One region of the Pseudomonas sp. SDO5215_S409 genome, then DNA from elsewhere that is predicted to be linked to it. Evidence: riboswitches for the same ligand, from Rfam matches in the RefSeq annotation. Region 1 holds a riboswitch; each other region holds the start of a gene.
What was found. A riboswitch is a leader RNA that binds a small molecule or an ion and turns the genes downstream of it on or off. The one in region 1 is predicted to bind cobalamin.
Positions count from the first base shown of each region.

Region 1 (7,946 bases):
GCAGCAGGTCCACCAGGTGGTCGGGCAACAGATTCACTTCGTCCACGTACAGCACGCCGCCATCGGCCTTGGCCAGTACGCCGGGAGAAAACTGTGCACGGCCCTCCCCCAGCGCAGCGTCCAGGTCCAGGGTGCCCACCAGGCGCTCCTCGGTGGCGCCCAACGGCAGCGTGACGAACTGGCCGCTGGCCAACAGGTCCGCCAGGCCACGGGCCAGGGTGGACTTGGCCATGCCGCGCGGGCCTTCGATGAGCACACCGCCGATCTTCGGGTCGATGGCACTCAGGCACAGGGCCAGCTTGAGGGCATCGGCGCCCACCACGGCGGCCAGCGGGAAATGCGGGAGGTCGGTCATCAGCTGTCTTCTTCTATATCCAGCAACAGGTTTTCCAGTGCCTCGCGGTACGCGCCCGGCGCCTGCCACAGGCCGCGCTGCTGGGCCTCCAGAAGGCGCTCGGTCATGTCGCGCAGGGCCGCCGGGTTGTGCTGCTGCACAAATTCACGGGTGTGCGGGTCGAGCAGGTAAGCCTCGGCCAGCAACGCGTATTGGTGGTCGTCGATCAGCGCCGTGGTGGCGTCGAACGCGAACAGGTTGTCCACGGTGGCGGCCAGTTCGAACGCACCTTTATAGCCATGGCGATTGACCCCTTCGATCCACTTGGGGTTGGCCGCCCGGGCCCGGATCACTCGGTTCAACTCTTCCTTGAGGGTGCGGATTTTCGGCAGGTCGGGCTGGCTGTGGTCGCCGTGGTAACTGGCGGCTTTTTCGCCGCTCAGGGTTTCGACGGCGGCCAGCATGCCGCCCTGGAACTGGTAGTAGTCATTGGAGTCGAGCACGTCGTGCTCGCGGTTGTCCTGGTTCTGCACCACCGCCTGCACCTGGCTCAAGCGCGTGGCGAACTGTGCACGGGCAGCGGTGCCCTCGTCGCTCGCGCCATAGGCGTAGCCGCCCCAGTTGAGGTACACCTCGGCCAGGTCCTCGCGGCTCTGCCACAGGCGCCCGTCGATGGCGTCCTGCACGCCCGCGCCATAGGCGCCCGGCTTGGCGCCAAAGATGCGCCAGCCCGCTTGCTTGGCTGCGGCGGCGTCATCCAGGCCCGACTGGCGCAGGGCCTGCCGCTCGCTACGCACTTTGGCCGCCAGCGGGTTTTGATCATCGGGCTCGTCGAGCGCCGCCACGGCCTGCACGGCGGCGTCGAACAGGCGGATGAGGTTGGCGAAGGCATCGCGGAAAAACCCCGAAACCCGCAGCGTGACGTCCACGCGAGGGCGGTCCAGCAGGCTCAGCGGCAAAATCTCGAAGTCATCCACCCGCTGACTGCCCGTGGCCCACACCGGCCTCACGCCCATCAGCGCCATGGCCTGGGCGATGTCATCCCCGCCGGTGCGCATGGTAGCGGTGCCCCACACCGACAGGCCCAACTGGCGCAAGTGGTCGCCGTGGTCCTGCAGGTGCCGCTCCAGAATCAAATTGGCCGACTGGAAACCGATGCGCCACGCGGTGGTGGTGGGCAGGTTGCGCACGTCCACCGAGAAAAAGTTGCGGCCCGTGGGCAGCACATCCAGGCGCCCACGGCTCGGCGCACCGCTGGGGCCTGCGGGCACAAAGCGCCCGCTGAGTGCCTCCAGCAACCCGTGCATTTCCGCCGGCCCGCAGGCGTCCAGGCGCGGCGCGACCACACTGCGCAGGCTGTCGATAACAGCATTGACGTCTTCCCAGCCCGGCGCGTCGAGTTGTGCGACAGGGCCTTGCAGCGCCTGCTCGATCAGTTGCGCGGCATACACCTCCAGGCGCTCGCGGGTATCGCCCGCCGTGCGCCACTGCTGCGCGTCAACCTGTTGCAGCAGCGCCGGGCGCGGCCCGGTCCAGGGTTCGGCCAGGGCACAGTCCAGCGGGTCGAAGCCCAGCGCGAACGCGGTGGCCAGCACCCGCAACAGGCTCGATTGCGCGCCCCGGCCATCGCCACGCGGAATGCGCAGCAACGCCAGCAAGGTGTCGATGCGCAGGCGCCCGTCGGGCGACTCGCCAAAAATGTGCAGGCCATCGCGGATCTGCGACTCCTTGAGGTCGCACAGGTAGGTGTCCAGGCGCGGCAACCAGATGGCCGCGTCGGCGTCGCTGTCCAGGTTCGCGTCCAGCATCAATTCCTGGTCGATACGGGTTTCGCGCACCAGGGTGAGGATGTCCTTTTGCAGCTCGCGGGCGCGGCGCGGGTCGAGCAGTTGGGCTTCGTAATATTCGTCGGCCAACAGTTCCAGGTTGCGCAGCGGGCCGTACGTTTCGGCGCGGGTCAGCGGCGGCATCAGGTGGTCGATGATCACCGCCTGGGTGCGGCGCTTGGCCTGGGCGCCCTCGCCCGGGTCGTTGACGATAAACGGGTAGATGTTCGGTAGCGGCCCCAGCAGCGCGTCCGGCCAGCAGTGTTGCGACAGGCCCACGCCCTTGCCGGGCAGCCATTCCAGGTTGCCGTGCTTGCCCACATGGATCACGCCATGGGCGCCATAGGTGTGGCGCAACCAGAAATAGAACGCGAGATAGCCATGGGGCGGCACCAGGTCCGGGTCGTGGTAGACGGCGCTGGCGTCCACCTGGTAACCCCGGGCGGGCTGGATGCCGACAAAGGTCAGGCCAAACCGCAGGCCCGCGATCATCAGGCGGCCGTCGCGGAACATCGGGTCGTTTTGCGGCGCGCCCCAACGTTCCAGCACGGCCTGGCGATTGGCCTGTGGCAGGCGCAAAAACATCGCCTCGTAGTCGTCCAGGCTCAGGCTTTGGTGGCAGGGGCGCAGGTCGAGGCTGTCGAGGTCGTTGGTGACGCCGCCGAGCAATTGATGAATCAACGCGGTGCCGCTGTCCGGCAGCTGCGCCGGCAGCGGATAACCTTCGGCCTGCAACGCCCGCAGGATATTCAGCGCGGCGGCCGGGGTGTCCAGGCCTACGCCGTTGCCGATGCGGCCATCGCGGGTCGGGTAGTTGGCCAGGATCAACGCGACGCGTTTTTCGGCGTTCGGCACCCGGGCCAGTGCTACCCAGCGCCGCGCCAGTTCGGCGACAAAGTCCATACGCTCGCTGGAGGCGCGGTAGCACACCACGTCCGACTGGCTGCGCTCGCTGCGCCAGGCCAGGTCTTTGAAGCTGATGGGACGGCTGATGATGCGCCCGTCCAGTTCCGGCAGCGCGATGTGCATCGCCAGGTCGCGCGGGCCCAGGCCCTGCTCGCTGGCTTGCCAGCCCGGTTCGTTGTCTTGCGCGCAAATGGCCTGGATCACCGGGATATTGCGGCGAAACGGCCGCAAATGCGGCGCTTCGGGGCTGGACTGCGCAAAGCCTGTGGTGTTGAGAATCACCGCGGCTTCAACGGCGTCCAGCAGGTCCTCGACCACCGTCAGGCAGCCGGGCTCTTTCAAACTGGCCAGCGCGATGGGCAACGGGTTGAGGCCCGCCGCCTGGAGGCGCTGGCAGAACACATCGATAAAACCGGTGTTGGCCGCCTGCAAGTGCGAGCGGTAGAACAACACCGCTGCCACCGGCAGGCCAGCCTGCCAGTCGGCTTGCCAGTGCTGGAGTTCAGCGCAGGCCTTGCGCGGGTGGTAAATCGCCGTGCGGGGCAGGGTCTGCGGCGCTTGCCAGGCGTAGTCGCGGCCCAGGTAAGTGCTGGCCAGGCAGCGGTAAAAATCCAGCGCATTGCCCAGGCCGCCCTGACGCAAAAAGTGCCAGAGCCGGTCGCGCTCAGGCGCGTCCACCGTACTGAGTTTGCTCAGTTCCGGGTCGGGACGGTCGTCCCCGGGCACCAGAATCAGTTGCACGCCGCGCTGCGCCAGTTCCACCAGCCGCTCGATGCCATAACGCCAATAGGCGATGCCGCCGTGCAGCGAGATCAGGATGACCTTGGCGTGGCGCAGCACCTCATCCACGTACAGGTCGACCGAGGCGTGGTTCTGCACCTGCATCGGGTTGGCCAGGCGCAGGCTGGGGTAGTCGTCGGGCAATTGCTGCGCCGCTTCGGCCAGCAGCGCCAGGCTCGAATCCCCGCTGCACAGGATCACCAGCTCAGCGGGGGTTTGCCCAAGGTCAGCGATGTTGTCATCGGAGACGAAACCGCCGGGCTGAGTCCTGAGCAGGTGCATGGGTTAAACGCTTAGGGCAGCGCGCAATTGCGCTTCAAGGCCTGCCGCGTCCAGTTCCTGGCCGATCAGCACCAGGCGCGTGGTGCGCGCTTCGTCAGCGCCCCAGGCACGGTCAAAATGCTTGTCGAAACGGGTGCCCACGCCCTGGATCAGCAGGCGCATCGGTTTGTTCGGGATGGCGGCAAAACCCTTGATGCGCAGGATGCCGTGTTGCACCACCAATTGGGTCAGCGCGTCGAGCAGCAGCGCTTCGTCGGCTTGCGGCAGGTCGATGGAGATCGAATCGAAGGCGTCGTGATCGTGGTCGTGATCGTCATCACCGTCGTGGTGGTGGTCGTGATGGCTGTGGCGGTTGTCGATGTGTTCTTCGGAGCCCGCGCCCAAACCGATCAGCACGTCCAGCGGCAGGCGCCCGCTGCTGGCTTCGATGATTTTCACCGCAGGCGGCAGTTCTTCGGCGACTTCCAGGCGCACACGGGCCAGGTCGTCGGGGTTGATCAGGTCGGTCTTGTTGAGGATCACCAGGTCGGCGCTGGCCAGTTGGTCGGCAAACAACTCGTGCAGCGGCGACTCGTGGTCCAGGTTAGGGTCGAGTTTGCGCTGGGCGTCTACCTGGTCCGGGAACGCGGCGAACGTGCCAGCGGCCACGGCCGGGCTGTCGACCACGGTGATCACCGCATCCACGGTGCAGGCGCTGCGGATTTCCGGCCACTGGAACGCTTGCACCAAAGGTTTGGGCAGGGCCAGGCCCGAGGTTTCGATGAGGATGTGGTCAAGGTCGCCGCGACGGGCCACCAGTTCGCGCATCACCGGGAAGAATTCTTCCTGCACGGTGCAGCACAGGCAGCCGTTGGCCAGCTCATACACACGGCCGTTGGCCTCTTCTTCGGTGCAGCCGATGGAGCATTGCTTGAGGATTTCACCGTCGATGCCCAACTCGCCGAATTCGTTGACGATCACAGCAATGCGGCGGCCCTGGGCGTTGTCCAGCATGTGGCGCAGCAAGGTGGTTTTGCCCGAGCCGAGAAAGCCGGTAACGATGGTGACGGGGAGTTTGGCCAGTGTTTTCATCGGATGCCCTATGGGGCGGGCATACGGGACGGCAGGCCGGCGCGGGTACGCGAGGCTGCGTTCGTCACCGGATCACCCCGCCCGGTTGAAGTAAAAATCGGTTGCGAGGCAGGTCTCCTGGCTTGGGGCTTGCCGATGCGTACACCGGCGCTGGCTGCGCCTTCCCGCCGAATCAGGCAGTGGCGTGGCAGTCAGATGAACCCTTCACAGTTGCGGGGGCAGCCGCGGCTTGGACCGCGTTCCCGTCTTAGCTCCGGCCTGGGCCGAAGAACCTCGAAGGTGCAAGGCTACAGGGGCTCGGGCCATTTGACTACCGTCACCCGGCATGCTCTCCTACACACCTTGTTTCGGGTGCCCTTCACAGGGTGAAACGGGAAACCGGTGCGTCATGCCTGCATGACCAGTCCGGTGCTGCCCCCGCAACGGTAAGCGAGCGAAGCGTCAGAGCCACTGTGCCAACGGCATGGGAAGGTGATGCTTTTTAGGCCCAAAGCCCCTCGCAAGCCCGGAGACCGGCCCGAAAAAATCAGATAACAAACCCGCGGTGGGCGGGCGCTGTTCAAACCCTGCGTGCCCGGCTCGCGGGGTTTTCATGCGCTCGTTTCACCCTGACACCCCGAAGGGACGCGCCATGTCGATCATCACCAGCACCTCGCACGCCGCCAGCGGCACCACTACCCTGAGCCAACGCCTGACCGCCGCCATCGGCGCGTCGATCCTGGGCGCGTGCCTGGTGTACTTCGCCGGTTTCTCGCACATCGAAGCGGTGCACAACGCCGCCCACGATACCCGCCACAGCGCCGCGTTCCCGTGCCACTGAGACTTGCCGACATGATCAAGCGTATTGCTCAAACCGCCGGTTTCACCGGCCTGCTGGCGGCCTTGCTGCTGACCCTGCTGCAAAGCTTGTGGGTCGCCCCGCTGATTCTGCAGGCCGAAACCTTTGAAAACGCCCCCGCCGCCACCCAGGCGCACGAACACGCCGAGGGCACTGCCGAGCACAGCCATGACGCCGAAGCCTGGGAGCCCGAAGACGGCTGGCAACGCGTGCTGTCCACCACCGGCGGCAACCTGGTGGTGGCCGTGGGCTTCGCGCTGATGCTGGCGGGGCTTTACACCCTGCGTGCCCCTACCCGCACGGCCCAAGGCCTGTTTTGGGGCCTGGCCGGGTATGCCACCTTCGTACTGGCGCCGACCCTGGGCCTGCCGCCCGAATTGCCGGGCACCGCCGCGGCCGATCTGGCCCAGCGGCAACTCTGGTGGGTCGGCACGGCGGCCTCTACCGCTGCCGGTATCGCGTTGATCGTGTTTGGCCGCAACGTGCTGCTCAAGGCCCTGGGCGCGGCGATTCTGGTGGTGCCCCATGTGATCGGCGCACCACAGCCGGAGGTGCATTCGATGCTGGCGCCTGAAGCCCTCGAAGCGCAGTTCAAGATTGCCTCGCACCTGACCAACGTCGCGTTCTGGCTGGCACTGGGCCTGATCAGCGCGTGGCTGTTCCGCCGGGGCCAGCAGTCGGCATGACCCGCGTGCGGGTGGTGGGCGTAGGTTGCCAGCGCGGCTGTGACGTCAACCACCTGCTTGACCTGTTCAACACCGCCCTCGCCGAGGGTGGCGTTGACCGCCCTTCCATCACCGCGCTGGCCAGTATTGACCTCAAACAGCACGAGCCCGGCCTGCTCGCCCTGGCGCAACGGCTGAAGCTACCGCTGCATTGCTTCAGCGCCGAACAATTGGCCGCTTACGAAGGCCGGTTGAGCCATAAATCAGCCGTGGCCTTTGCCCACACCGGCTGCCACGGTGTCGCCGAAAGTGCCGCCCTGGCGCTGGCCGAGCAATTGGCCCAGCGCCCCGCTTCCCTGCAAATCACCCGCAAAAAAACCGCCCAGGCCACCTTTGCATTGGCGTACGCCGACTGAATTCCTGATAATCGCCCCACCCAACATGAGCACTCTTCATCTGAGGCCCTGCTCGCCCGCTTTTTTACAGGAATGGACCCATGACTGTTTTTTTCATCGGCGCAGGCCCCGGTGATCCGGAATTGATCACCGTCAAAGGGCAGCGGCTGATCCACAACTGCCCGGTGATTATCTATGCAGGCTCCCTGGTGCCAGCAGCGGTACTGGATGGCCATCAGGCGCAACAGGTGGTCAACAGCGCGCCACTGCACCTGGAACAGATCATCGACCTGATCAAGGCCGCCCACGAAAAGGGCCAGGACGTGGCGCGGGTGCATTCCGGCGATCCGAGCCTGTACGGCGCGATCGGTGAGCAGATCCGCTGTTTGCGCGAGCTGGGCATTCCGTTCCAGATCATCCCCGGGGTAACGGCGGTGGCGGCCTGCGCGGCATTACTGGAAACCGAGCTGACGCTGCCAGACATCGCGCAAAGCGTGATTTTGACGCGCTATGCCGACAAGACCCGCATGCCTACAGGCGAGGCGTTTGCCAGCCTGGCGCAACATGGCACCACCATGGCGGTGCATTTGGGGGTCAGCCATCTGGACAAGATCGTCGCCGAACTGCTGCCACACTACGGGGCCGATTGCCCGATTGCCGTGGTGCACCGGGCTACATGGCCCGACCAGGACTGGGTGATGGGGACACTCGCCGACATTGCCGACAAAGTGACGGCCAAAGGCTTTCGGCGCACGGCGCTGATTATCGTGGGGCGCGTGCTGGCCAGCGACAGTTTCAGTGAATCCTCGCTGTACCGCGCAGGCCACGCCCACCTCTACCGCCCCTGAA
Region 1 covers NZ_JBSVWN010000008.1:13,226-21,171, forward strand. Annotated here, with positions in the region: gene ACW9H9_RS06395 (ATP-binding protein) at 1-355, opposite strand, end outside; gene cobN (cobaltochelatase subunit CobN) at 355-4,128, opposite strand; gene cobW (cobalamin biosynthesis protein CobW) at 4,132-5,199, opposite strand; cobalamin riboswitch at 5,290-5,490, opposite strand; cobalamin riboswitch at 5,532-5,734, shown strand; gene ACW9H9_RS06410 (CbtB domain-containing protein) at 5,831-6,019, shown strand; gene ACW9H9_RS06415 (CbtA family protein) at 6,031-6,723, shown strand; gene ACW9H9_RS06420 (cobalamin biosynthesis protein) at 6,720-7,118, shown strand; gene cobM (precorrin-4 C(11)-methyltransferase) at 7,199-7,945, shown strand.

Region 2 (7,946 bases), on a different contig from region 1:
CCAAGCTGGTCAGCGCCGGTGTGGACTTCGTGCGCATCGACAAAGTCATGGAAAAATTCGGCTGGCCCATGGGCCCGGCGTACCTGATGGACGTGGTCGGCATCGACACCGGCCACCACGGTCGCGACGTGATGGCTGAAGGCTTCCCGGACCGCATGAAAGACGATCGCCGCTCGGCCATCGACGCGCTGTACGAGGCCAAGCGCCTGGGCCAGAAGAACGGCAAGGGTTTCTACGCCTACGAGGCCGACAAGAAGGGCAAGCAGAAGAAAGTGGCCGACCCTTCGGTTCACGAAGTCCTCGCGCCTGTCATCTACGAGCAGCGTGAGGTGTCGGACGAAGACATCGTCAACTGGATGATGATCGCCCTGTGCCTGGAAACCGTGCGCTGCCTGGAAGACGGCATCGTCGAAACCGCCGCCGAGGCCGACATGGGCTTGGTGTACGGCATTGGTTTCCCTCCATTCCGTGGCGGTGCGCTGCGTTACATCGACTCCATCGGTGTGGCCCAGTTCGTTGCCCTGGCTGATCAATACGCTGATCTGGGCCCGCTGTACCACCCGACTGCGAAGCTGCGTGAAATGGCCAAGAATGGCCAGAGCTTCTTCGGTTAAGTGCCCAGACGACTAGAGCGAGAATATTTATGAGCTTGAACCCAAGAGACGTCGTGATTGTCGACTTCGGTCGTACTCCGATGGGCCGCTCCAAGGGCGGCATGCACCGCAACACCCGCGCCGAAGACATGTCGGCGCACTTGATCAGCAAGTTGCTGGAGCGCAACAGCAAGGTTGACCCGGCCGAAGTCGAAGACGTGATCTGGGGCTGCGTCAACCAGACCCTGGAGCAGGGTTGGAACATCGCGCGCATGGCGTCCCTGATGACGCAGATCCCGCACACCTCGGCCGGCCAGACCGTCAGCCGCCTGTGTGGCTCCTCCATGAGCGCGCTGCACACCGCAGCCCAGGCGATCATGACCGGCAACGGTGACGTCTTCGTCGTCGGCGGCGTGGAGCACATGGGCCACGTGAGCATGATGCACGGCGTGGACCCTAACCCGCACATGTCCCTGTACGCGGCGAAAGCCTCGGGCATGATGGGCCTGACCGCAGAAATGCTCGGCAAGATGCACGGCATCACTCGTGAAGCCCAGGACGCCTTTGGCCTGCGTTCCCACCAGTTGGCCCACAAAGCAACCGTGGAAGGCAAGTTCAAGGATGAAATCATCCCGATGAACGGTTACGACGAGAACGGTTTCCTGAAACTGTTCGACTACGACGAAACCATCCGTGCCGACACCACCCTGGAAAGCCTCGCGGCGCTCAAGCCTGCGTTCAATCCAAAGGGTGGCACCGTGACAGCCGGTACGTCTTCGCAGATCACCGATGGCGCCTCGTGCATGATCGTGATGTCGGCCCAGCGGGCCCACGACCTGGGCATCCAGCCATTGGCGGTGATCCGTTCCATGGCCGTGGCAGGTGTGGACCCGGCGATCATGGGCTATGGTCCAGTACCGGCCACACAAAAAGCATTGAAGCGCGCAGGCCTGACCATCAACGACATCGACTTCTTGGAACTCAACGAAGCTTTCGCCGCACAGGCCCTGCCCGTGCTGAAAGATTTGAAAGTGCTCGACAAGATGAACGAGAAGGTTAACCTGCACGGCGGCGCGATTGCCCTGGGTCACCCGTTCGGGTGCTCCGGTGCACGTATCTCCGGCACGTTGCTTAACGTGATGAAACAAAATGGCGGCAACCTTGGGGTTGCTACCATGTGCATTGGCCTTGGCCAAGGCATCTCCACCGTCTTCGAACGCGTTTAAGCGTTGGGTTGACGGAAGCCGGGGCCCAGTGCCCCGGTTTTTGTTTTTTTGGAATTTCTGTAGTTTTTTTTTAACAAAGTTTGTGGGAGGTCAGAGCATGAAAGTCGAGCCAGGGCTCTACCAGCATTACAAAGGTCCGCAGTACCGTGTTTTTAATGTTGCACGGCATTCGGAAACCGAAGAAGAACTGGTGTTTTATCAAGCGCTGTATGGCGATTACGGCTTTTGGGTGCGCCCCTTGAGCATGTTCTGCGAGACAGTCGAAGTTGACGGCAGGCAGGTCCCGCGCTTTGCTTTGATCCAGGTCGAACCGAGCCTTTTTTCGGCGTAATACGGGCAGGTTGCGCACAATGCTGTGCTTGACCTCACCCTGTCGCCACTATATATAGCGTTGCCGCGTCAGGCGCCAACCGCCTTTCACCTCTCGAATTCAGGAATTTTCCGATCCATGGGCAAATCGCTGGTCATTGTGGAATCCCCGGCTAAGGCCAAGACCATCAACAAGTACTTGGGCAACGAGTACGTGGTGAAGTCGAGTATCGGCCATATCCGCGACCTGCCCACCAGCGGTTCGGCCAGTGCCACCAAGGAGCCTGCTGCCAAGCGCGGCAAGGCGGCCGCGGGCGAAGGTCCGGCGCTTTCGCCTAAAGAAAAGGCGCGCAAGCAGCTGGTTTCGCGCATGGGAGTCGATCCGGACCACGGCTGGAAAGCCAAGTACGAGATCCTCCCGGGCAAGGAAAAAGTCATCGAAGAGCTGCGCAGGCTCGCCAAAGATGCCGACACCATCTACCTCGCAACGGACTTGGACCGCGAAGGGGAAGCCATTGCCTGGCACCTGCGCGAAGCCATTGGTGGTGACGACAGCCGCTACAAGCGTGTGGTGTTCAACGAAATCACCAAAAAAGCCATCCAGGACGCCTTCTCCAAACCGGGCGAGCTGGACATCGACCGCGTCAACGCCCAGCAGGCCCGCCGCTTCCTCGACCGCGTCGTGGGCTACATGGTGTCGCCGCTGTTGTGGGCGAAGATCGCCCGTGGCCTGTCCGCTGGCCGTGTGCAGTCGGTGGCGGTGAAGCTGGTGGTCGAGCGCGAGCGCGAGATCCGGGCGTTCAACCCCGAAGAATACTGGGAAGTCCACGCCGACCTGGGCACCACCAAGGGCGCTAACGTGCGTTTTGACGTGGCCCGCGAAAAAGGCGAGGCGTTCAAGCCGCTCAACGAAGCCCAGGCCATGGCCGCGCTGGAAAAGCTCAAGGCTTCCAGCTACAGCGTCATCAAGCGTGAAGACAAACCCACCAGCAGCAAGCCGTCGGCGCCGTTCATCACCTCCACCCTGCAACAGGCCGCGAGCAACCGCCTGGGCTTTGGTGTGAAGAAAACCATGATGATGGCCCAGCGCTTGTACGAAGCGGGCTACATCACCTATATGCGTACCGACTCCACCAACCTGTCGGTGGACGCGGTAGCGATGGCACGCACTTACATCGAAAGCGAATTCGGCAACAAGTACCTGCCGGAAAAGCCCAATGTCTACAGCAGCAAGGAAGGTGCACAAGAGGCGCACGAAGCCATTCGTCCGTCCGACGCCAACACCACGCCAGCCAAGCTTTCCGGCATGGAGCGTGACGCAGAGCGCCTCTACGAGCTGATCTGGCGCCAGTTCCTGGCCTGCCAGATGCTACCAGCGCAGTACCTGTCCACCACCGTGAGCGTAGGCGCCGGTGACTTCGAGCTGCGCGCCAAGGGCCGCATCCTCAAGTTTGACGGTTACACCCGCGTATTGCCGCAAATCGCCAAGCCGGGCGATGACGACGTGCTGCCCGACATGGCCCAGGGCGATGCGCTGAAACTGGTCAAGCTCGACCCGTCCCAGCACTTCACCAAGCCACCGGCGCGCTACTCGGAAGCCAGCCTGGTCAAGGAAATGGAAAAACGCGGTATCGGTCGCCCGTCGACTTACGCGGCCATCATTTCCACCATCCAGGACCGTGGCTACGTCGCCTTGCACAACCGTCGTTTCTATTCGGAAAAGATGGGTGACATCGTCACCGAACGCCTGGCCGAGAGTTTCTCCAACCTGATGGACTACGGTTTCACCGCTGGCATGGAAGAAAACCTCGATGACGTGGCCCAGGGCGAGCGCGACTGGAAAAACGTACTCGACGAGTTCTACGGCGACTTCAAGAAAAAACTCGAAGTGGCCGAAAGCCCCGACAGCGGCATGCGCGCCAACCAGCCGGTGATGACCGACATCCCGTGCCTGACCTGCGGTCGGCCGATGCAGATCCGCACCGCCTCCACCGGCGTGTTCCTGGGCTGCTCGGGCTACAGCCTGCCGCCCAAAGAGCGCTGCAAGGCCACGGTCAACCTGGTGCCGGGTGATGAAATCGCCGCCGACGACGAAGGTGAGTCCGAGTCGCTGGTACTGCGTGGCAAGCACCGTTGCCCTATTTGCAGCACGGCGATGGACGCCTACCTGCTGGACGAAAAACACAAGTTGCACATCTGCGGTAACAACCCAGATTGCAACGGCTACGAGATCGAAGAAGGCACCTACCGCATCAAGGGCTACGAAGGTCCGAGCCTGGAATGCGACAAGTGCGGCAGCGAGATGCAGCTCAAGACCGGCCGTTTCGGCAAGTTCTTCGGCTGCACCAACCCGACCTGCAAAAACACCCGCAAGCTGCTTAAAAGCGGTGACGCGGCGCCGCCGAAGATGGACCCGGTGAAAATGCCGGAGCTCAAGTGCGAGAAGGTCGACGACACCTACATCCTGCGTGACGGCGCTTCGGGCCTGTTCCTGGCGGCCAGCCAGTTCCCGAAAAACCGCGAAACCCGCGCACCGCTGGTCATCGAAATCGCCCCGCACAAGGACGAGATCGATCCCAAGTACCACTTCCTGTGCGAAGCGCCGAAAAAGGACCCGGACGGTCGCCCGTCAGTGATCCGCTACAGCCGCAAGACCAAGGAGCAATACGTGCAGACCGAAGTGGAAGGCAAGCCTACCGGCTGGAAAGCCTTCTACGACGGTGGCAAGTGGAAGGTCGAGGACAAGCGCCAGGGCGCTTGATGCGCTAACCGCTCGATACCGAGGCCGCCTGCGAAGGCGGCCTTTTTTTGCGCTTGCAGTGGCCTTGGCCGATCCATGACACTGTTGAGCCAGCATCACGCCTTATTTCGTTGTGGAGACTGCCGTCATGGCCAACGAGCTCTATACCCGCACCAACCAGAAAATCTACTTTGCCGGGTTGTCCCTGGAGGCCCTGGCTCGCACCGAAGCGGGCAAAGAGATGAACGCGATTGCATTGGTACAGGCCGGGCGTGAGGCCGCACTGTTCCACCTGTATGGCGCCTTGCTGGGGTTGTGCCATGAAATCGCCGGGTTCTACCGGTTGCCCGAAGCCGGGGCGATCCGCGCCGAAACCATCCTGGCGCCCAAGGTGCTGGAGTCGATGGCCATTCCGGAGCTGGCGGAACTGGTGGAAATGACGCAAAACCCCGACAGCTGGGTGGCGCGCCTGCTGGCTGCGCACTTGGCGATGTTCCAGCCGCCGCGTATTCCCCACAAACCCAAGGGCGACGTGACCCAGCCGCTGATCGTGGCGGTGAACCTTGAGGACGAAGCGCCCGCGCCGCTGAGTCGCGAAGAACTGGAAAGCTGGCGCCAGTCGCTAAAGGCCCTGGCGATCCGTTTTCGTGACGGCCTGAACGAGTGCTGACACACCCTGGGCCCGCTTTAATTTGACGCTCCACCCCCAAGCCACTAACCTTCGCCGCTTGTTTCAGGTGCTCTGTGGCACAGGTGTCGACAGGGTGAAACAGGGAAGCCGGTGAGTGCGTGCACTTTTGACAGTGCCGCTACGATTCCGGCGCTGCCCCCGCAACGGTAAATGAGTCAATACGGTGCTTTTAGCCACTGTATCGCCTGGCGATATGGGAAGGCGCACCGCGGGCGTTCTTGCAGAAGAGGCGCTGCTCATGAGCCCGGAGACCGGCCTGGACCATTCAACAGCATCACGGTGGGCGATGCTTGGCTGTCTGTGTGCCTTTTTCCTGCCCGCCGTTTACATCCAGCCCCAACGGAGAGCTGCCATGACCGAATCCCCCGACCGTGACGAACGCCATTTGGCGCGCATGCTGCGCAAAAAAGCGGTGATCGACGAACGTATTGCCAATTCCCCGAACGAATGCGGCCTGCTGCTGGTGCTCACCGGCAACGGCAAAGGCAAGAGCAGTTCGGCGTTTGGCATGCTGGCGCGGTCCATGGGCCACGGGATGCAATGCGGTGTGGTGCAGTTCATCAAGGGGCGTAACAGCACCGGCGAGGAGTTGTTTTTCCGCCGCTTCCCTGAACAGGTGCGTTTTCACGTGATGGGCGAGGGCTTCACCTGGGAAACCCAGGACCGCCAGCGTGACATCGCCGCCGCCGAAGCCGCCTGGGCGGTATCGCGGCAGATGCTGCAAGACCCGTCCATCGGCCTGGTGGTGCTGGACGAACTCAACATCGCCCTTAAACACGGCTACCTCGACCTCGACCAGGTACTGGGCGACTTGCAGGCCCGTCCGCCGATGCAACACGTGGTGGTCACGGGTCGTGGCGCCAAGCCCGAACTGATCGAACTGGCCGACACCGTGACCGAAATGGGCCTGCTCAAGCACGCCTTCCAGGCCGGTATCAAGGCACAAAAGGGCATCGAACTTTGAATCAGCCGCGTCATTGCCCGGCCGTCCTGATCGCCGCACCGGCGTCCGGCCAGGGCAAAACCACGGTCACCGCCGCATTGGCGCGCCTGCACCGCAACCTTGGGCGCAAGGTGCGCGTGTTCAAGTGCGGGCCGGACTTTCTCGACCCCATGATTCACGAGCGCGCCAGCGGGGCGCCGGTATATCAACTGGACATGTGGATGGTCGGCGAGCAGGAAAGTCGCCGCTTGCTGTGGGAAGCGGCGGGGGAGGCCGACTTGATCCTGATCGAAGGCGTGATGGGGCTGTTTGACGGCACCCCGTCGAGCGCTGACCTGGCGCGGCATTTTGGTGTGCCGGTACTGGCGGTGATCGATGGCACGGCCATGGCGCAGACCTTTGGCGCGCTGGCCCTGGGGCTGGCGCGTTACCAGCCAGACCTGCCGTTTGCCGGGGTGCTGGCCAACCGTGTGGGCACGGTGCGGCACGCGCAATTACTCGAAGGCAGCCTCACCGAGGGCCTGCGCTGGTACGGCGCGCTCTCGCGGGAAACCGGGATCGAACTGCCGAGCCGTCACCTCGGCCTGGTGCAGGCCAGCGAACTCAACGACCTGGACCTGCGCTTGGACGCCGCCGCGCAAGCCTTGGGCAGCAGCTGCGAAGTGGCGCTGCCACCGCCGGTGGCGTTTGCCGCACCCGAACCGATCGAAGCCGCGCCGTTGCTGACTGGCGTGCGCATCGCCGTGGCTCGCGATGAAGCCTTTGCGTTTACCTACGGCGCGAGTCTTGATCTGTTGCGGGCGATGGGCGCGCAGTTGCTCTTTTTCTCGCCGATCCATGACCGGGCGTTGCCCGACGCCGACAGCCTGTACCTGCCCGGCGGCTACCCGGAATTGCACCACCAGGCCTTGTCGGAAAACACCGCGATGCTCGGTGCGATCCGTGCTCATCATGCGGCCGGAAAACCGCTATTGGCCGAATGCGGCGGCATGCTTTACCTGCTCGACTCGCTCACCGACGTGGACGGCAACCGCGCCGCGTTGCTCGGTTTGCTCCAAGGCGATGCGGTCATGCAAACACGCCTGGCAGCCTTGGCGCTGCAAAGTGTCGAGCTGCCCGAAGGCACCTTGCGCGGCCACACCTACCATCACTCCCTGACCAGCACCGAGTGGCAGCCCATCGCCCGGGGCCTGAGCCCCAACGGCGGGCGCGGCGCCGAGGCGGTGTATCGCCAGGGCCGAATGACGGCCTCTTATGTTCACTTTTATTTCCCGTCCAACCCGGCGGCGGTGGCAGCCTTGTTTGTGCCCGACGCTGCGCCACACCCGGTGGGTACGGGCTTGCCCGCGATGAGCCCATGACCGACAACGCCTTTCCCGAAGCGGACCGCGCCGCCGTCTACCGCGCCATCGCCGAACGCCGTGATATGCGCCATTTCAGCGGT
Region 2 covers NZ_JBSVWN010000014.1:84,073-92,018, reverse strand. Annotated here, with positions in the region: gene fadB (fatty acid oxidation complex subunit alpha FadB) at 1-614, shown strand, start outside; gene fadA (acetyl-CoA C-acyltransferase FadA) at 644-1,819, shown strand; gene ACW9H9_RS10475 (DUF1653 domain-containing protein) at 1,917-2,150, shown strand; gene topA (type I DNA topoisomerase) at 2,268-4,889, shown strand; gene ACW9H9_RS10465 (DUF6586 family protein) at 5,017-5,538, shown strand; cobalamin riboswitch at 5,587-5,833, shown strand; gene cobO (cob(I)yrinic acid a,c-diamide adenosyltransferase) at 5,912-6,523, shown strand; gene ACW9H9_RS10455 (cobyrinate a,c-diamide synthase) at 6,520-7,863, shown strand; gene bluB (5,6-dimethylbenzimidazole synthase) at 7,860-7,946, shown strand, end outside.
Region 2: linked by a shared signal. The riboswitch ahead of cobO (cob(I)yrinic acid a,c-diamide adenosyltransferase) and the one ahead of ACW9H9_RS06410 (CbtB domain-containing protein) in region 1 are both predicted to bind cobalamin.

Region 3 (7,946 bases), on a different contig from region 1:
CGTCGCCGAAACCGTGCGCAAAGACGCCAGCATCCAGAACAACGACACCGCGTTCCTGGACGGCGCCGCCAATGACTTCGTCAAGAGCCAGAGCGCCGCGTTGCCCGACTTCAAAAAGCAGGGCGAGAAGAAACTGACGGTCAAAGGCATCGGCGTGCGCCAGGTTGACAGCACGGCCACCCAGGGCGGCGGCAAGACCTTGAACTCGACGTTTCTTGCCGGTGCAGGCCAGCACATGCTGGTGATCCAGGCCATCTCCCGGGCGGACGATGTGAAGGGCCACGAAGCGCTGGTCAAACAGATCACCGGCGGCCAGTGACCCCACCGCAGGGCTTTAGTGCAGGCTGTTTTCCAGCCAGTGCTTGAGGTCCTGCACTTCGGCCTCGCCAACCGTATGAATCATGCCCGGATACCCGTGGAATTCAGGCGTGAGGCCGATCCCCTGCAGTACCTCATTGGCCCGCGTTGCCGACGCATAGGGCAACGCCTGGTCCAGCGTGCCGTGGCCAATAAAGATCGCCAGCGTGTCCAGTCGCTTGTCGGGCTTGAGCTGCCCTTTGAGCACGGACAATACGCTGCCGCTCAAGGCCGCGATCCCGCGCAGTTGCTCAGGCTGTCGCAAGCCCACTTCATACGACATGATCGCGCCCTGGCTGAACCCCACCAGGAACACCCGGTCACTGTGCGTGTGGTATTTGGCGGTGGCTTGGCGCACAAAGTCTTCGATCAGGCGGGCACTGCGCTGCAAGTCGGCGGTTTGGCCGTCGTACTCACCGTCACCGGGGGTTTTGGCAAACCAGCGGTAGCCGTCGGCGTCCACCGGCATGGGCGCGCGCACCGACAGGTAGGTCCAGGTGGACGGCAGCCGGTCCTTGAGGCCAAACAGGTCTTCTTCGTTGCTGCCAAACCCGTGCAGGAAAATCACCAGCGGTTCGTTGCGCGCATCAGGCTGGGTCTGCTCCAGGTACAGCAGCGGCAGGTCGTTGTGCAACACCGGGTCGGCATGGGCGGCGCCCGCCAACAGCGCGAGGCTTAGGGCAATCAGTTTGAGCATGGGCATTGACCTCTAGGGTTTGCGCAGTAAGTACGTGTCCATGATCCAGCCATTGGCCTGGCGCGCCGCCTTGCGCACCCGTTCGATTTCGTCGGCAACCTGCCCCACCTTGCCGCTGATGAGAATTTCGTCCGGCGTGCCCAGGTAGGCGCCCCAATAGATGTCCCTGTCTTGATCGGCCAGGGTGCGGTAGGAATCTTCGGCGTCCAACATGACCACCAGGGTGTCGGCATCGCTGACCTGCCCCGCGGCCAGGCGGCGCCCGGTGGTGATCTCGACGGAGCGGCCGATGCGGTTCAACGCCACTTTGTGCTGCGCCGCCAGCGCCTGGACGCTGGTGATCCCGGGGATGACGTCAAACTCGAACGCACAGCCGCCACCCGCCAGAATCGCCTGCAGAATGCGGATGGTGCTGTCGTACAACGCAGGGTCGCCCCAGGCCAGGAAAGCGCCCGTTTCGCCGTCGGCCATTTCTTCGTTGATCATGCGCTCGAAGGTGTGTTGCTTGTCGCGGTTGAGGTCTTGCACGGCGGTGGTGTAGTCGATGTCTCCCCGCACGCGCTCGGGGCACTCGGCCTCGACGAAGCGGTACGGGTGATCGGCGCTGATGTAGGTCTGGCAGATCTCCCGGCGCAGGTCGATCAGCTTGTCTTTGCTCTGGCCCTTGTCCATCAGAAAAAACACGTCGGTGCGGTTGAGCGCCTTGACCGCCTGCATCGTGATGTAGTCGGGGTTGCCGGCGCCAATGCCGATGATCAGGATGCGCTTCATGGGGATGCTCTCTGTGCGGGGCGCGGATTTTGCCATGTTCGGCGGCTCAGGCGTGAGTTTCCAGGCGCAGGCGCCATGCGTGGTGGTAACGCAGCTCGGTCGAAGACAGCGGCTCCACATCGATCAGGTAGAACATCGAGAGCGGAAACTTCATGACGTACAGCAGGGCCGCGCGAATCACGAACGGGTGCGTCACCGCCACCACGTGCCCGGGCTGTGTTTGGAGGGTGTGCATCCAGCGCCCTACCCGCTCGCAGATCTCATCGACCGACTCGCCGCCGTGGGGCGCGCTGCTCGGGTCCGTCAACCAGGTGTGCAGTTGCAGTGGGTCCACGTCGCTGAGGGCCTGGCCCTGCCATTCGCCAAAATCACCGTCGCGCAGCGCCGGCTCCATGACCGCCGTGGTGGCGAACAACGTCGCGGTCTGGCGGGTGCGCGCTTCGGGCCCGCACAGCAGGCGCGGGTCTTTCTTGAAACGCGCGGCCTGTGACAACGGTGCGTTTTCCCAGTCCATCAACACCGACTCGTCCGCCGGAAACCGTCCGCGCTTTTGATACGGGGTCAGCGCATGGCAAATCAGTGTCAATCGGGTGCCTTGCATGCATTTAACTCCGCGTTCGGGGCCCAGTCAGCGTAGACTGGTGAAGTTGTTTCAACATGTTACAACGCAAATGAAAACAGGAAGCCGGTTCAACGCCGGCGCGGTCGCGCCACTGTAGGGGGCCTTACAGCCTTAAGCCAGACCCTGTTTTCATCACCTTGGCTATTCCATTTCGGGACGCGTTATCCCTGGAGGTTCTCATGGCTTACACCGCTGCAACCGACTCCGATCTTTCTTTGCCCACGATTCCCCTGGGCGAGATCCTGCCCTGGGCCATTTTTGGCGGCCTGCTGTTGCTGCTGGCGATTTACTTCGTCGGTGCCGAACAAGGCGCCACTGCGGTATTCAAGGGCATGTATGTGCATGAGTTCGTGCACGACGGCCGCCACCTGCTGGGTTTCCCCTGCCATTGATCGGAGCGTGACGACATGACAGGGCATTTACTCGTTCGCGGGATGCTGGTGGGCTTGCTGGCCGGGATCCTGGCCTTTGGGTTTGCCAAGACGTTTGGCGAGCCGCAGATCGACAAGGCGATTGCCTTTGAAGATCAGATGGCGCAGATGCACGGCGATGCGCCGGAAGAAGAGCTGGTGAGCCGCGAAGTGCAAAGCACCTTCGGCCTGTTTACCGGCGTGGTGGTGTACAGCGTGTCGCTGGGCGGCATTTTTGCCCTGGTCTTCGCCTATGCGCTGGGCCGCATCGGCAAGGTCGGCCCGCGTGGCCTGGCCGCGCTCTTGGCACTGGCGGCATTTGTGACGCTGATTGTGGTGCCAGGCCTCAAGTACCCGGCCAACCCGCCTTCGGTGGGCGACCCGGACACCATTGCGCTGCGCACCCAGCTGTTTTTCCTGATGTTGCTGGTGTCGGTCGCGGCGGCGGTGATTGCGGTCAACACCGCCCGCAAGCTGATCGCCCGCCGTGGCATCTGGACCGGCGCGATACTGGGCGTGGCCCTGTACATCGTGATCGTCTCGGTGGCGGGCGGTTTGTTCCCGGTCATCAATGAAGTGCCAGAGCAGTTCTCGGCCGTGTTGCTGTGGAAATTTCGCGTCGCCTCGCTGGGCATCCAGCTGGTGCTGTGGACCACCGTCGGCCTGGTGTTCGGCGCCGTGGCCGAGCGCACGCTGAACGGTGCGCAGGCACGCCTGAATCGCTGAGACCCCGCGTCATCGACCGCTATCGCAGGCTCTCCTGCGGTAGCGGGCTGTCACTTTCGCCGCCACCGATCGGCACGCCCACGCGCAACAACCCCCTCCCCCACAAATCCAATAAATTTCATTGTTATGTCAGCACCACGAATGTTAGGTTAATAACAGCCACCATAAAAATGTATGACAGATAACATAGACCGCCGGGCACGTCATGGACAAGCACAGCTTTCACCACACACTGGAACAGCAATTTCCCACGCTGACGCCCACGGGCAAGCGGATTGCTACGTACCTGCTGGCCAACCTGTCGCAGCTGCCTTTTGAAACGGCCGACAGCATTGCCCAACACGCCGGCACCACTGGCATCACCGTCGGCCGCTTCCTGCGCACCCTGGGTTATCGCAACCTGGATGACGTGAAGCGAGGCCTGCGCGGCGACCCACAGTCCCACTGGCTGATCACCGACCGCCTGGGCGCGTTTCGCCAGGAAGCCCATCAGCAAGACGCCCTCGACCGCTCCCTGGCCCGCGAAGTCGAGGCCATCGAACACACCTACCAGCTGGCGCGCAGTGAACCGTTCGGGCGCATCGTGCAGCAGATCGTCGAGGCCGATGCCGTGTTTATCCTGGGTATCCAGTCGACTCGCGGCATTCTCAGCGCGTTTCACAGCCACCTCGAATACATCCGCCCCAAGGTCTATTACGTTGACGGCCTGTCGGGCATCTATGCCGAAACCCTGAACTCGGGCTTCGAAAAGCCCTACGCGCTCATCGCCGATTTCCGCGCCTACTCCAGCATTACGCCGACCTTCTGCGAAACCGCCAACGCCGAAGGTTTGCCGCTGGCGCTGATCACCGACCTGCAGTGCCCGTGGGCGCGGGACTATGAGACGGACCTGCTGCAACTCAAGACCGATGTAGGACAGTTCTGGGATTCCATGGCCCCGTTAACCTGCCTTTTTAATCTGATAGTCTCCGCCGTGGCCGAACACTACGGCGAGCGCCTGGATGCGCGTCTGGCAAAAAACCGTGCCCTGCAACAGGCCTTTGGCCAGTTTGAACCGTGACCGAGAAAGGACCTCTTCAAGTGAACAACCCTCTGCTCGTAGAAATCGCCCCGCCTGAATTCCCGGTGCAGATCGACCTGATCTACGCCAGCGCCGACAACCTGGCAGGCGTCGTGATCTACCGCAACGCGCGTTGCCTGCTGCACACCGAGGCCGCCGAGTGCCTGCGCAAAGCCAGCCAGTTTGCCCGCCAGGCTGGCTACACCCTGCGTATCTATGACGCCTACCGCCCGGCCTATGCCCAGCAACTGCTGTGGCAAGCACTGCCCGACCCCAACTACGTGCGCGACCCGCGCCTGGGCTCGCACCACACCCGGGGCGTGGCGGTGGACCTGACCTTGCTCGACGAGCACGGTGAGCCCCTGGACATGGGCACGGCCTTTGATGCCATGGAGCCCAAGTCCCACCCGTTCTACCCCGACCTGCCGCCGCAGGTGCAGCGCAACCGTTTGATCCTGATGGGCATCATGCTCGGCGCAGGCTTCAAGGCGATTGCCACGGAGTGGTGGCATTACGAGCTGCCGGATGCCGAAAACTTCCCCCTGATCGAGGAGTCGCACTGACCTTAAAACCTGCCCCCACAATAATAAGCAGCACCTTTGGCTCCAACTGCCCGGTTATAGATTTCATAAAAACTGACCCGCTTTTTCCTCTAAATAATCAAGGAAACCGGCATGACCCTTAGCACCCGAAACACCCTGACCCTGTCCCTGCTGTGCGCGGCCCTGAGCCTGGGCGCGTGGCAATCGGCAAGCGCCGCTGCGCCCAAGGACACCCTGATGATCGGCAAAGCCGCCGACCCGCAAACCCTCGACCCGGCCGTGACCATCGACAACAACGATTGGGCCGTGACCTACCCCGCCTACCAGAAACTGGTGGCCTATAAAGTCGAAAACGGCAAAGGCAGCACCGACGTGCAGGGCGACCTGGCCGAGCGTTGGGACATTTCCGCCGACAACCTGGTGTGGACCTTCACCCTCAAGCCCGGCAACAAATTCGACGACGGCGCCGCCGTGGATGCCAACGCCGTGAAGTTCTCCTTCGACCGCGTGATGCAGCTCAAGCAAGGCCCGTCCGGTGCGTTCCCGGATGACATGAGCGTGAGCGTGATCGACCCGCTCACCGTGCGTTTTACCCTGACCAAACCCTACGCGCCCTTCCTCTACACCCTGGCCCACAACGGCGCCGGCATCATCAACCCGGACGTGGTCAAGCAAGGCGACGTCAACGCCTACCTGTCCACCCACACCGCAGGCTCCGGCGCGTTTCGCCTGAGCAACTGGCAAAAGGGCCAGTCGCTGACCCTGGAACCCAACACCTATTACGCGGGCGCAAAACCTGCGCTGAACAAGGTGGTGATCAAGATCATCGGCGAAGCCTCGGTGCGCCGCCTGCAGCTGGAAAAAGGCGACCTGGACATCGCCGAAGACATGCCCCAGGACCAGCTCACCACCCTGGCCAGCAAAAAGGGCGTGGTGATCGACGAGTTCCCGTCGCTGCGCGTGACCTATCTGTACCTGAACAACAAAAAGGCGCCGCTGGATAACCTCAATGCGCGCCAGGCCCTCGTCGATGCGGTGGACTACAAAGGCATCGTCGACGGCATCCTCAAGGGCCAGGCCAAGCTCATGAACGGCCCGATCCCGGCCGGGATGTGGGCGCATGACGACAGCCTGCCGCTGATGAAACAGGACCTGGACGCCGCTGGCGCCAACCTGAAAAAAGTCCCGGGCAAGATCACCAACCTGAACTTCATGTACTCCGACAAGGACGCCAACTGGGAGTCCATCGGCCTCACCCTGCAAGCCAGCCTGGCACCGCTGGGCATCAACCTGAAGATGGAAAAACTGGCCAACGCCACCATGCGCGAACGCCTGGGCAAGGGTGACTTCGACGTGTCCATCGGTTCCTGGGCACCGGACTTTTCCGACCCCTACATGTACATGAACTTCTGGTTCGACTCCGCGCTGCAAGGCCTGCCGGGCAACCGCTCGTTCTACAGCAACCCGCAGGTGGACACGCTGGTGCGCGATGCGGCGGCCAACAACGACACGGCCAAGCGCACCGAGCTGTACCAGCAAGCGCAAAAGATCGTGGTCAAGGACGCCGTGTACGCCTACCTGTACCAGAAGAACTACACCCTGCCGATGCGTGACTCGGTGAAGGGCTATGTGTTCCATCCGATGCTGGAGCAGGTGTTCAACGTGGCTGAAATCAGCAAGTAACCCGTAAAGCGCCGAGGTGGGAACCGGCGGGCCTGCGTTGCCCGCCCGTTCCCACGCTGACGGCCTCCTGATTCACAGTCCCGTGCTACAGAGGAGCCCCCATGGCCTTCCTGACTGTTTTGCGTAAACGCCTGTTCGGCCTGTTGCTGGTCGTGGTGGGCGTGTCGCTGATCACCTTTTGCATCTCTCACCTGATTCCGGGTGACCCGGCGCGCCTGATTGCCGGCGACCGGGCCACCGATGCCATCGTCGAGAACATCCGCCACCAGCTCGGCCTCGACCTGCCGCTGTACCAGCAATACCTGCGCTACATGAGCGACCTGCTGCACGGCGACCTCGGCACCTCGATCCGTACCAGCCGCCCGGTGCTGGAAGACCTGCAGACCTTCTTCCCCGCCACCCTGGAGCTGGCCTTTGCCGCGCTGCTGCTGTCGGTGCTAGTGGGCGTGCCGCTGGGGGTGTTGTCGGCGGTGTACCACAACCGCGCCATCGACCAGTTCGCACGGACCCTGGCGGTCACCGGCATTTCGACCCCGGCGTTCTGGCTGGGCCTGGGCTTGATCGTGTTGTTCTACGGCCAGCTTGGCTGGCTCCCCGGCAGCGGCCGGCTCGACGAGGGCCTGAACCCGCCCCGCACGATCACCGGTTTTTACCTGGTGGACGCCCTGCTGGCGGGCGACCTCCCTCTGTTTCTCAACGCGCTGGAACACCTGCTGTTACCGGCCATCACCCTGGGGTTCGTCAACCTCGGCGTGGTCGCCCGGCAGATCCGCTCGGCCATGCTCGACCAGCTCGGTGAAGACTACATCCGCACCGCCCGCGCCTATGGCCTGTCGCGCTGGGCGGTGATTTTGCGCCACGCGCTGCCCAATGCGCTGATCCCCTCGATCACCGTGCTCGGCCTGACCCTGGGCGATTTGCTCTACGGCGCCGTGCTCACCGAAACCGTGTTTGCCTGGCCGGGCATGGGCGCTTATGTGGTCAAGTCGATCCAGGCCCTGGATTTCCCGGCGGTGATGGGCTTCGCCATTCTGGTGTCGTTTATTTATGTACTGCTCAACATGCTGATCGACCTGCT
Region 3 covers NZ_JBSVWN010000056.1:21,131-29,076, forward strand. Annotated here, with positions in the region: gene ACW9H9_RS23370 (hypothetical protein) at 1-319, shown strand, start outside; gene ACW9H9_RS23375 (alpha/beta hydrolase) at 335-1,054, opposite strand; gene cobF (precorrin-6A synthase (deacetylating)) at 1,067-1,825, opposite strand; gene ACW9H9_RS23385 (histidine phosphatase family protein) at 1,872-2,426, opposite strand; adenosylcobalamin (AdoCbl) riboswitch at 2,478-2,626, shown strand; gene ACW9H9_RS23390 (CbtB domain-containing protein) at 2,627-2,839, shown strand; gene ACW9H9_RS23395 (CbtA family protein) at 2,855-3,583, shown strand; gene ACW9H9_RS23400 (MurR/RpiR family transcriptional regulator) at 3,789-4,643, shown strand; gene ddpX (D-alanyl-D-alanine dipeptidase) at 4,664-5,206, shown strand; gene ACW9H9_RS23410 (ABC transporter substrate-binding protein) at 5,318-6,868, shown strand; gene ACW9H9_RS23415 (ABC transporter permease) at 6,970-7,946, shown strand, end outside.
Region 3: linked by a shared signal. The riboswitch ahead of ACW9H9_RS23390 (CbtB domain-containing protein) and the one ahead of ACW9H9_RS06410 (CbtB domain-containing protein) in region 1 are both predicted to bind cobalamin.